DNA from 3 places in the Streptomyces sp. NPDC060366 genome. Region 1 is predicted to be linked to each of the others. Evidence: riboswitches for the same ligand, from Rfam matches in the RefSeq annotation. Region 1 holds a riboswitch; each other region holds the start of a gene.
What was found. Region 1 has a riboswitch for cobalamin ahead of ACFWHU_RS11040 (ribonucleoside-diphosphate reductase subunit alpha). Riboswitches for the same ligand answer to the same signal wherever they lie in the genome.

Region 1 (4,051 bases):
CCATCTGTGCGGGTACGGGTACGGCGGCGGCCACCGGCTGCGACTTCGCCGCGCGGGCGATCCGCGTCGCCGGGCGCGACCGCAGGTAGTACGTGGTCTTGAGCCCCTTCTTCCAGGCGTACGCGTACATCGAGCTGAGCTTCCCGATGGTCGGCGTCTCCAGGAACAGGTTCAGCGACTGGCTCTGGTCGAGGAACGGGGTACGCGCCGCCGCCATGTCGATCAGGCCGCGCTGCGGGATCTCCCACGCCGTGCGGTACAGCTCGCGCACCTCGGCCGGGATCCAGCCGAAGCCCGCCACCGAGCCGTTGGACTCGCGCAGCGCCTCGCGGGACTGCGCGTCCCACACGCCGAGCTTCTTCAGCTCGGCCACCAGATAGGCGTTGACCTGAAGGAACTCGCCCGACAGCGTCTCGCGCTTGAAGAGGTTGGAGACCTGCGGCTCGATGCACTCGTACACCCCGGCGATCGAGGCGATGGTGGCCGTCGGCGCGATGGCGAGCAGCAGGGAGTTGCGCATACCGGTCTTCGCGACGCGCGCCCGCAGCGCATCCCACCGCTCGGGCCAGTTGAGCTCCACGTCGTAGTGGTCCGGGTGCAGCACCCCGCGCGCGGCGCGGGTCTTCGACCAGGCCGGCAGCGGGCCCTCGCGCTCGGCGAGGTCGCAGGACGCCTCGTACGCGGCCAGCATGATCCGCTCGGCGATACGGGTGGAGAGCGCCGCGGCCTCGGCGGAGTCGAACGGCAGCCGCTTCTTGAAGAAGACGTCCTGGAGGCCCATCACACCCAGGCCCACCGGGCGCCACTTGGCGTTGGAGCGGCCGGCCTGCTCGGTCGGGTAGAAGTTGATGTCCACGACCCGGTCGAGGAAGGTCACGGCGGTGCGGACGCTGTCGTCCAGCCGCTCCCAGTCCAGCTCGCCGCCCTCGGTGACGAACGCGCCGATGTTGACCGAGCCGAGGTTGCAGACGGCCGTCTCGCCGTCGTCCGTGACCTCCAGGATCTCGGTGCAGAGGTTCGAGGAGTGCACGACGGCGCCGGGCTCGGCGGTCTGGTTCGCCGTACGGTTCGACGCGTCCTTGAAGGTCATCCAGCCGTTGCCGGTCTGCGCGAGGGTACGCATCATGCGGCCGTACAGCTCACGCGCCGGGATGGTCCTGCGAGCCTTGCCCGCCGCCTCGGCCGCCCGGTACGCCGCGTCGAAGTCGTCGCCCCACAGGTCGACCAGCTCGGGCACGTCGGAGGGCGAGAACAGCGACCAGTCGCCGTCCGCGTCGACCCGGCGCATGAACTCGTCGGGGATCCAGTGCGCGAGGTTCAGATTGTGCGTACGGCGCGCCTCCTCGCCGGTGTTGTCGCGCAGCTCCAGGAACTCCTCGATGTCCGCGTGCCACGTCTCCAGGTAGACGCAGGCCGCGCCCTTGCGCCGGCCGCCCTGGTTGACGGCGGCGACGGAGGAGTCCAGCGTCCGCAGGAACGGGACGATGCCGTTGGAGTGCCCGTTCGTGCCGCGGATCAGTGAACCGCGGGCGCGGATACGGGAGTACGAGAGGCCGATGCCGCCCGCGTGCTTCGAGAGGCGCGCCACCTGGTGGTAGCGGTCGTAGATGGAGTCCAGCTCGTCCAGCGGGGAGTCCAGCAGATAGCAGGACGACATCTGGGGGTGGCGGGTGCCGGAGTTGAAGAGCGTGGGTGAGGAGGGAAGGTAGTCGAGCCGGCTCATCAGGCCGTACAGCGCGGCGACTTCGTCCATGGCGGCCGGGGAGTCGTCCTTGGCCAGCCCGGACGCGACGCGCAGCATGAAGTACTGCGGCGTCTCGATGACATCGCGGTTGATCGGGTGCCGGAGCAGATAGCGGCTGAAGAGGGTGCGCAGGCCGAAGTAGCCGAAGCGGTCGTCGGCGGCGGGGTCGAAGAGCGCGTCGAGGCGGGCGGCGTGGCGGGTGACGAACGCGGCCGTACGGTCGGCGATCAGACCCTGCGCGTGGCCCACGGCGACCGAGGAGGAGAAGGAGACGGCACCCTGGCCGGCGGCCTCGTCCGCGATGGTGCGGGTGAGGAGGCGGGCGGCGAGACGGGAGTACGCGGGGTCCTCGGAGATGAGCCCGGCGGCGGCCTCGGTGGCGAGTTCGCGCAACTCGGCCTCGTCCGAGGCGGCGTTGCGGCCACGGAGCGCGGCGGCGGCGACCCGGCCGGGGTCGGTGTCGGCGAGGTCGGCGGTGAGGTCGGTGAGGAGCCGCAGAAGGCTCGTACCGGGTCCGTCGGCCGGTACGGCCGTGTCCCGTCCCCGCTCTGAGATCGCTGAAGCCGGATCGGCTGGCGCGATGGTCACGTGGTGCTCTCCCTCGCTCGGCTCTGGGCCACGAGGAAGGGGGCACGGCGGCGCACGCCCGCGTACGCCGTCCCGGAAACGGGCAGCGCGCGGCGCGGCGTCCACCGGCCCAGCCTCGGGGCCCGGACGTCTCGGCACCCGGATCGGTCGAGCCGGATGCGCCGTCGGCAGGTGCTCGGACTCACGGGCGCGACAAAGCGCACCACAGCACACCGTTGCGGGACAGTTCCGGATTTCCACCGGATTCTCCTGCGGCGACAGCAGACTTGAGCATACATGTGGGGCTCGTTGGCGACGGCACCCCCCACATGTTGTGTCGTGGGTGTTCAGCCTTGCCCTGGATCGACCCCGAAACGCCTTAGATTTCCAGGCTGTAGGTGAGCAGGGACAGCCCCGGGACGGGAGACCAGTCGCGCTCCGGGGTCCGTACGAAGCCCAGGCGCTCGTAGATCCGGTGGGCGCCCAGCATTGCCTTCTGGGTGGACAGCCGCACCCGTACGCACCCCTCGGTGGCCCGTGCGCGGGCCACGCACTCCCGTACCAGCGCGTCGCCGACACCCCGCCCGCGCGCGGCGGACGCGACGGCCAGCATCCGGAACTCGGCCTCCCCGTCCCCGGCCAGATCGGCCCACGCGGACGGTCCGGAGACGTGGGCCACCCCACCGAGCACGCGCCCGTCCCCGCCGACGGCTACGAGCACCTCGGCCCCCTCGGCACGCGCCGCGACGTCCCGCAGGGTCGCCAGATAGGGGTCCCCATCCCCGAAGTCCAGCAGCCCGTCGTCCAGATAGGCGCGCGCGGTTATCTCGCCGAGCGCGTCGTACTCGGCGGGCTCGGCCGCTCTGATGGTGAAGTCGGTCGCCGGCCGTGTCGTCTGATCCATCCATGCAGTGTGCGACACGACGAGGACCGGCCGCACTGACCCCGCACGACGAAGGGCCGCCACTCCCCGCAGGGGAACGGCGGCCCTTCAGTCACCGCTCAGCAGCAGCGGAACCCTTCCCTCGGGTCCGCCTCGCGCGCGTCCATGCGGCTCCGTTCGAAGGCCCGGCGCGTCACAGGCTCCGCCGTCGGGTCACAGGCGCGGGTGTGGGCCACGTAGTGGTCGTACGCCGATTCGCCCGTCAACTCCCGTACGTACCAGCGGATCCGGCCCACCGCGTGGCGCACCTTCGCCGCGGAGGTCATGACGAGCCCGTCCCCGCACCCGCCCCGGCGGACGCCTTCGCCTCCGCCGCCGCCAGTTCCGCCTTCTCCTCCTTCGTCGGGAACATGCCCGCCGGTGCGACCAGTTCCGACTTCACGTACGGCGTCTCCGAGAGCTTCACGCTCTCCGGGTGCCGGATCGCCTTGTAGCAGACCCGTCCCGCGTCCACGATGACCACGATGATCAGGATCGCGAAGAGCGCGCAGAGCACGCCGTCCACCGTCGAGTTGGTGACGACCGTGTGCATGTCGTCCATCGTCTTCGCCGGCGGGAGCACCTCGCCGTTGTCGATGCCCGTCTGGTAGACCTCGCGCTGCTTGAAGAAGCCGACCTTCGGGTCCTCGGAGAAGATCTTCTGCCAGCTCGCGGTGAGCGTGACCGCCGCGTCCCAGGCCAGCGGAACCGCCGTCACCCAGGCCCATTTGAGCCGTCCGGACTTCACCAGCAGCGTCGTGCAGACGGCGAGCGCCACCGCCGCCAGGAGCTGGTTCGCGATGCCGAACAGCGGGAAG
Region 2 (4,051 bases), on a different contig from region 1:
GTCTGGCGAGCGCCATGAGGACGGCGGTACCGGCGACGAGGACGACGGCCGGGGCGGCGAGCGTGCCCCAGCGGGCGCTGCCGAGGCCGCCGAGTGACCAGAACAGCGCTTCCTGGAAGTGCTCGGGCCGGGCCGAGACCACCAGGACGAGCGTGGTGAGGGCGGACAGGATGTACGAGACGCTCACCCCGGCCAGTACGAGCCGCCCGCCGGTCATCGTGCCGCCGCGCCGGGCCAGCGCGTAGACGAGGGTCATCGCGGTGAGCGAGCCCGCGAAGGCGGCGGCCGGCATGGCGACGGTGGTGGTGATCCCGGCGCCGATGCCGCTGCCGACGCCGAGGACCAGTACGAGTACGGCGCCGGCGGACGCCCCCGAGGAGATTCCGAGGAGGAACGGGTCGGCCAGCCGGTTGCGTACGAGGGCCTGGAGGACGGTTCCGACGACGGCCAGCCCGGCGCCGACGACGGCGCCGAGCAGCACGCGCGGCAGCCGCACGTCCAGGACGATCGTGCGGAAGGGGCTGGGCTCCGCGCCGCCGGTGAGGATCGTGAGGACCTCGCCGGGCGGGATACGGACGGAGCCGAGCGCGAGCGAGGCGACGACGGCGCAGGCGAGGGCCGCGGCGAGCGAGGCGAGCACGAGGGCGTGCCGCAGCCGGCGGTGGCCGGGCGGGGTCCGACAGGTCATGGCGGGAAGGCCCTGGACCCTAGAGGCCCGCCTCGGGGTGGAGTTGGGTCGCGAGGCGTTGGACGGCGGCGGGGGCGCGTACGCCCAGTACGGCGTCGGAGAGCGGCAGGACGGCGAAGCTCTTGTTCCTGATCGCCGGGACGTCCTTCAGTACGGGGTCCTCCAGCAGGCGCCTCTTCTTCTGCGCGACGGTGGTGGCGCCGTAGTCGTAGATCACGATCGTCTCGGGCTCGCGGGCCACGACCTGCTCCCAGGTGGCGTCGCCGAAGGACTTGTCGAGGTCGGCGAAGACGTTGCGCCCGCCGGCCCGCCGGATCAGCTCGTTGCCGATGCCCTTGCCGCCGGCGGTGAACGCGGTCTTGTCGCCGCTGTCGTAGACGAAGACCGGGACGGGCTCGACGTCTTCGAGCCCGGCGGCGGTGGTGGCGAGGGTGGTGCGTGCCCCGGCGGTCCACTTCTCGGCCCGGTCGGCGACGCCGAAGGTGCGGCCGACCTCCTGGACCTCGCGGAACACGTCGTCCATGGAGGTCCGGCCCTCGGTGCAGTTCTCCAGGTTGAGCCGGGTGTCGATGCCGGCGCCCTTGAGGTCGTCGCGGGTGCGGCCGTCCTTGGCGGCGAAGGCGCTGGCGTACCCGCCGTAGACGAAGTCGGGGTTCGCGGCGAGCAGTTTCTCCTTGGAGGGGTACTCCTTCGCGATGACCGGGACGCTGTCGTACGCCTTCTTGTACGCGGGGAGGACCGCGTCGTCCAGCCAGGCGGTGCCGATGAGGGATTCGGTGAGACCGAGCTCGATCATGATCTCGGTGACGTGCTGGTTCATCGTGACCACGCGCTTCGGGGGTGCCTCGAAGGTGGTCTTCACACCGCAGTTGGTGACGGTGTACGGGAATCCGTCGGCCGGTGCTCCGGCGTCCCGGGCGGGGTCCGGGGCGGCGCCGCAGGCGGCGAGCGGGAGCAGCAGCGGGAGCAGGAGCGCCGGTATGAGGGCGTGGCGTCGCGAGGGCATGACTGGGCCTCCTCCGGGGGATTTCCGCGTCCCCTGGCATGGTGGGAGAAGGGCGACAGGTCAGTTCCTGGCTTCCGGGCCCCCGCTCGCGCGGAGGGCCTGGTCACAGTGGCGGGACCGTGCCGGATTCACACCGGCTTCCTGGGTCCTGCCGCCCTGGACGGCGTCATCTTGTCAGACGACCTCGATGTCCTCTTCCGTGACCTCGCCGTCGACGATGCGGTACGAGCGGAACTGGAAGGGGCCCATGTCGTCGGTGTCGGCCGTGGAGACCAGGACGTAGTGGGCGAACGGCTCCATCGCGAGGTCGATGTCCCGTCGGGAGGGGTACGCCTCGGTCGCGGTGTGCGAGTGGTAGATGACCACCAGGTCCTCGTTGCGCTCGCGCAGCTCGTTGTCGAGCTTCTTGTGGTCGTCCGCGTCGAACTCGTAGAACGTGGGCGAGCGGGCCGCGTTGAGCATGGGGATGAAGCGCTCGGGCCGGTCGCTGTCCTCGGGGCCCGCGATCACGCCGCACGCCTCGTCGGGGTGGTCCGCCCGCGCGTGGGCGACGATCTGGTCGTACAGCGCCTGGGTGATGGTCAGCATGAGGTGAAGGATAAACAGGTGGCCTCCGCGTGTGAGACACGAAGGCCACCTGGTGAGACGGGTGCTGGGACGCCCGGCGGCCGATGGGGGGTGCCGGGCGGCTGCCGGACGGCGTCAGTCGGAGGCCTTCGCGAACTCCGGCTCGTTCGGGCCCTCGGGGGTGCGCGTCGCGAGTTCCGGGTTACGGCTCTTGAGCAGCGCCCAGCCCGCGACCAGGAACACCGCCCAGAGCGCGCCGACGTACAGCGAGACCCGGGCGTCGGAGTCGTACGCGATCAGACAGGTCACGAAGGACAGGAAGACCAGCGCCACCCAGCTCAGGGCCGAACCGCCCGGCGCCGGGAACGAGGACGCCGGCAGCCGGCCCGCGACCACGGCGGAGCGGTACTTGATATGGCTGATGAGGATCATCATCCAGGTCCAGATACCGGCGGCGGTGGCGACCGAGGTGACGTACAGGAACGCCTTCTCGGGAACGATGTAGTTGAGGACGACGCCGATGCCCATCAGCGCGACGGACGCCGCGATGCCGGTGGCCGGTGTCCGGCGGCGGTTGAGCTTGCCCAGGGCCTTCGGCGCCTCCTTGTTGGCGGAGAGGTCGCGCAGCATCCGGCCGGTGGAGTACATGCCGGAGTTGCAGGACGACAGGGCCGCCGTCAGCACGACGAAGTTGACGATTCCGGCGCCGAGCGGAATGCCGATCTTGGCGAACGCGTGCACGAACGGGCTCTCGCCCTCGCTGAATTCGGTCCACTTCACGACGGCGAGGATGACGGTGAGCGCGCCGACGTAGAAGACGATGATGCGCCAGGGCAGCGTGTTGATCGCCTTGGGGAGCGTCTTCTCCGGGTTCTCGGACTCGCCCGCCGTGACGCCGACGAGTTCGACGGCGAGGTAGGCGAACATGACGCCCTGGAGCGTCATCAGGCTGGAGCCGATGCCGTTGGGGAAGATCCCGCCGTGCTGCCAGAGGTTGCCGGTGGCCGCGGTGTCGCCGGCGTCCGAGAAGCCGAGGGTCAGGACGCCGAGTCCGATGACGATCATGCCGATGATGGCGGTGACCTTGACCATCGAGAACCAGAACTCGACCTCGCCGAAGATCTTGACGGAGATCAGGTTGACGCCGAAGAGCACCAGGAGGAACACCAGGGCGCTGACCCACTGCGGGATCGCGGGGAACCAGAAGTGGATGTAGATCGCCGCCGCCGTGAGCTCGGCCATGCCGGTCACGATCCACATGAGCCAGTACGTCCAGCCGGTGACGTAGCCGAAGAACGGGCCGAGGAACTCGCGGGCGTACTCCGCGAAGGAGCCGGAGACCGGCCGGTAGAGCAGCAGTTCGCCGAGCGCCCGCATGATGAAGAAGATCACCACGCCGGCGAGGGCGTACATCAGGATGATGCTCGGCCCGGCCTTGGCGATGTTCGCGCCGGCGCCCATGAAGAGGCCGACGCCGATGGCGCCGCCGATCGCGATCATCTGGACCTGGCGGCTGCCGAGTCCGCGTTCGTAGCCCTCCTCCGAGGTGTCTGCGGAGGGCTTGTCCGAGGTGTTTTCGACCTGTGGGGAGGTCATGGTGATGCGCCCTTTCTCCCTGCCTGTGCCGGTGGTCGTGAAGATTTACCACGGGCCGGGCCGCGATCAGCGGAGGCCGCTGTGGCGCGGCCCACAGGAAGAAGCGGACAAATTTCCCCCGCAATCGCAAAGCATGCGGGGGTGGTGACGGGATCGTTATCCGGAGTTGAGTGTCCGTTGAGGAAACGGAGCAT
Region 3 (4,051 bases), on a different contig from region 1:
TCCGAGGAGGTCGAGCTGCTCCTCGCGCAGCGTGGCGAACGAGGTGTCGGGGGCGGGTACGTAACGGCGCCCCGCCGCCGTGGCCACGGCGCGCAGGAAGGCGCGCCGGAAGCCGTCGCTCTCCAGCGAGCCGTGCCAGTGCGTACCCCACACCTGGCCCGAGCGGCACCCGTCGAGGCGGCGTCCGCCGCTGTCGAGGAGGAACGGGTCGCCGCCTTCCACGGAGGCGACGCCGTGGTGGATCTCGTATCCCTCGACGCGCTCGCCCAGCGCCTCGCCGACGGGCCGCGCCAGGGTCTTCTCGCGGGCGAACTCGACGCGTACGGGCAGCAGTCCCAGTCCGGCGACGGCGCCCGCGCGGGACTCGACGTCGTCCTCGATGTGCTCGCCGAGGAGTTGGTAGCCGCCGCAGATCCCGAGGACCGGGCGACCCTCGGCGGCGCGCCGCAGCAGCGCGTCGGCGAGACCGCGCTCGCGCAGCCAGGCCAGCGCGCGGACCGTGCCGCGTGTGCCGGGGACGATCACCAGGTCCGCGTCGGCGATCTCGTCGGGGCGGTCCACGAACCGCACCACGACGCCCGGTTCGGCCGCCAGCGCGTCCACGTCGGTGAAGTTGGACATCAGCGGCACCGCGCAGACGGCGACCCGCAGGACCTCTTCTCCGTACGGAGGTGCCACCACCGACTCGCGTACGGCGCCGCGCAGCGAGACCCGCAGGCCGTCCTCCTCGTCGATGCCCAGACCGTGCCGGAAGGGCAGCACACCGTACGTGGCGCGGCCGGTCAGCCCGCGCAGCATCTCCAGACCCGGCTCCAGCAACGACACGTCGCCGCGGAACTTGTTGACGAGATAACCGGCGATCAGCGCCTGGTCCTCGGGGCTCAGCAGCGCCGTCGTACCGAAGAACGACGCGAAGACGCCGCCCCTGTCGATGTCGCCGACCACGACGACCGGCAGCCGGGCCGCCCGCGCGACACCCATGTTGACGATGTCGGTACGCCGCAGATTGATCTCGGCCGGACTGCCGGCGCCTTCGCAGATCACCGCGTCGTACGTGCTCCGCAGCTCCTCCAGGCACTCCACGACGGTGCCGAGCAGCGTCTCCTGGCGGCCGGGGCCCGCGCCGTCGCCGTGGTAGCCGCGGGCGCTCAGTTCACCCACCGGCCGCCCCATCAGCACCACTTGACTGCTGCGGTCGCTGCCGGGTTTGAGCAGGACGGGATTCATCAGCGCCGTCGGCTCGACGCGCGCGGCCTGCGCCTGCATCGCCTGCGCCCGGCCGATCTCGGCGCCCTCGCGCGTCACGAACGAATTCAGCGACATGTTCTGCCCCTTGAAGGGCGCCACCTTCACGCCCCGGCGTACGAGCCAGCGGCAGATGCCCGCCGTGACGACGCTCTTTCCGGCGTCGGAGGTGGTGCCCGCGACGAGCAGCCCGCCGCCGCGCCTTCGCCCTCCGCCCATCGACCCCTCGCTCATCGGGCCCTCCTCTTCAGGAGGTTGCCGGCCAGCAGCCGCCCGGCCACGCAGACGCCGAGCGCGAGCGCGCCGACGCGGCGCGACAGCCGGACCGCCCGCTCGATGTCGGCCACCTCGACCGGCCGTCCCCCGCCGCCCAGGACCGGCCGGTGCTCGACCCGTCCGCCGTACGCGAGGGTGCCGCCGAGCCGCACGCCCAGCGCGCCCGCGAACGCCGCTTCCACGGGGCCCGCGTTGGGGCTCGGATGGCGGCCCGCGTCGCGCCGCACCACGCCGAGCGCCCGCGCGGGCGCGCCGCCCGCCACCGCCGCCAGCGCGGCCGTCAGCCGGGCTCCCGGCCAGCCGGCCACGTCGTCCAGCCGCGCCGAGGCCCAGCCGAAGCGCAGATGGCGCGGCGAACGGTGCCCGACCATCGCGTCCAGCGTGTTGACGGCGCGGAACGCGACCAGCCCCGGCACCCCGCCGAACGCGCCCCAGACCAGGGCTCCCACGACGGCGTCCGAGGTGTTCTCGGCGACGGACTCCACGACGGCGCGGGCGATCTGTTGCTCGTCCAGGCTCTGCGGGTCCCGCCCGCACAGCCGCGGCAGCCACTCCCGCGCGACCTCCACGTCACCGGCCGCCAGCGCCCCGCCCACGGCGCGCGCCTCGCGCCCCAGCGACGTACCGCCCACCACGGTCCAGGTGACGGCGGCGGTCAGGACGACGGACGCGGCCGTACGGTCCCGCAGTCCGCGCGAGACGAGAGCGGCCACCCCGGCCGCACCCCCGGCGCACACGACGGCGTGCAGCGCGCCCCAGCCCCGGTGGTCATGCCACAGCAGACGCTCGACGGCGCCCGCGACCCGCCCGAAACCCGCGACCGGATGGCCGCGCCGGGGGTCGCCGAGGAGCCGGTCGGCGAGCAGACCGGCGGCGGCGCCGTACGCGAAAACGCTTCCCGGGGCCGGTACTTCACGGCCCGCCGAATACTCGGCACGCATCGCTCAGCCCGCCGATACGCCTCGGGAGGTTCTCGGGGGTCTCGTACTCACAGCACTGGACGCGACAGCTGAACCGCAGCCGGGCATGGCGACATGTCCTCACTCAGGGTCCGCGCCCTGGTTCGACGTGATGCGGCGACAAGAGTTCCTGGCTCCGGGAGACATGGCTGTCTCCCGTCACAGTGGCGGGACCGCGCCGGATTCGCACCGGCTTCCTCTTCGCTGTCGCCGTATTGGCCTCGGCAGTCCACCACGCGTGCGAACCCCCGTCAACCGGGCTTTGACCTGCGGCGGGGCAGTGTGCTGAGGCCCACACGGCGCGGCTGCCCACGGGACCGGAACGCGGCTGAGGGGGGCGACCCGGTCCGGGCCACCCCCCTCAGCCGTGCTCGATCGTCCCGCTCAGGCGACGATCATGTAGATCCCGTACGACACGGCCGCCAGGCACAGACCGAAGCAGACGTACGCGCCGGTGCGGGCCAGCGCCGCGGAGCCGGAGCCGGTGGAGCCGGAGGCCGTGGCCGACGCGCCCGACGCGCCCTTCGAGAGCCCCACGATGCCCAGGGTGAACAGACCCACCAGAGCGATGGTGGCCACGAGACTGACGCCGAAGACGGAGCCGAGCGCCGCCCAGTCGATGTTCATGCTGAAAGTGTCCTTCGCTTCGTCAGACCGTCGCGGTCCGGGCCGGTTCGGCGGTGGGTTCCCCGGGGCCCGGGGCCGGGATGGTGGCGGCGATCTCCGACGCCGGGCCGCCCACGGGGGGCGGGGTGACGGCGGCGATGGCGGCGGTCACGACACCCACGGGCTCGGCGGCGGCCGGCTCGTCCGCCTCGTTGACGTTGGTGTGGTCGACCGGCTGACGGCGCGACGCCAGCCAGATGACCGCCGAGAGACCGACGAGCAGCGCGGCCGTGACCGCGACACCCCACGGACCCTGCTTGGTCAGGAACTCGGCGCCCGCGGCGACCAGACCGGCGGCCGGCAGCGTCAGCCCCCAGGCGATGAACATCCGGGTGGCGGTCGACCAGCGGACGACTCCGCCCTTGCGGCCGAGGCCGGCGCCCATCACGGCACCGGAGCAGGACTGCGTGGTGGAGAGTGAGAAGCCCAGGTGGGAGGAGGCGAGGATGACGGTCGCCGCGCTGGTCTGGGCGGCGAAGCCCTGCTGCGGCCGGAGGTCGGTGAGGCCCTTGCCCATGGTGCGGATGATGCGCCAGCCGCCGAGGTAGGTACCGAGCGCGATCGCGACACCGGCGGAGACGATGACCCACATCGGGGGGTTGGAGCCGGGGGCGAGGACGCCGCCGGTGACCAGCGCGAGGGTGATGACACCCATGGTCTTCTGCGCGTCGTTGGTGCCGTGGGCGAGGGAGACGAGGCCGGCCGACGCGATCTGTCCCGCGCGGTAGCCCTTCGCCGTGTCCTTCTCGTCCGTGTTGCGGCCGATGCGATACGTCAGCCGGGTGGCCAGCATCGCGGCCAGACCGGCCACCAGCGGCGCGGCGAGCGCCGGGAGCAGGACCTTGGTGACGACGACCCCGCCGTTGACACCGGAGGTGCCGACGGACATCAGCGTGGCGCCGATG

Region 2: another riboswitch for cobalamin. It lies ahead of ACFWHU_RS31055 (ABC transporter substrate-binding protein); the one in region 1 lies ahead of ACFWHU_RS11040 (ribonucleoside-diphosphate reductase subunit alpha).
Region 3: another riboswitch for cobalamin. It lies ahead of ACFWHU_RS05070 (cobalamin biosynthesis protein); the one in region 1 lies ahead of ACFWHU_RS11040 (ribonucleoside-diphosphate reductase subunit alpha).

What each region holds. Positions count from the first base shown of each region.
Region 1 is NZ_JBHXDC010000003.1:467,479-471,529, forward strand. Features, by position in the region: gene ACFWHU_RS11040 (ribonucleoside-diphosphate reductase subunit alpha) at 1-2,332, opposite strand, end outside; cobalamin riboswitch at 2,481-2,613, opposite strand; gene ACFWHU_RS11045 (GNAT family N-acetyltransferase) at 2,691-3,215, opposite strand; gene ACFWHU_RS11050 (YbdD/YjiX family protein) at 3,314-3,520, opposite strand; gene ACFWHU_RS11055 (carbon starvation CstA family protein) at 3,517-4,051, opposite strand, start outside.
Region 2 is NZ_JBHXDC010000017.1:130,212-134,262, reverse strand. Features, by position in the region: gene ACFWHU_RS31060 (FecCD family ABC transporter permease) at 1-688, opposite strand, end outside; gene ACFWHU_RS31055 (ABC transporter substrate-binding protein) at 708-1,694, opposite strand; cobalamin riboswitch at 1,735-1,884, opposite strand; gene ACFWHU_RS31050 (Mov34/MPN/PAD-1 family protein) at 1,869-2,282, opposite strand; gene ACFWHU_RS31045 (amino acid permease) at 2,397-3,857, opposite strand.
Region 3 is NZ_JBHXDC010000002.1:51,934-55,984, reverse strand. Features, by position in the region: gene ACFWHU_RS05075 (cobyric acid synthase) at 1-1,479, opposite strand, end outside; gene ACFWHU_RS05070 (cobalamin biosynthesis protein) at 1,476-2,462, opposite strand; cobalamin riboswitch at 2,582-2,729, opposite strand; gene ACFWHU_RS05065 (hypothetical protein) at 2,865-3,107, opposite strand; gene ACFWHU_RS05060 (inorganic phosphate transporter) at 3,130-4,051, opposite strand, start outside.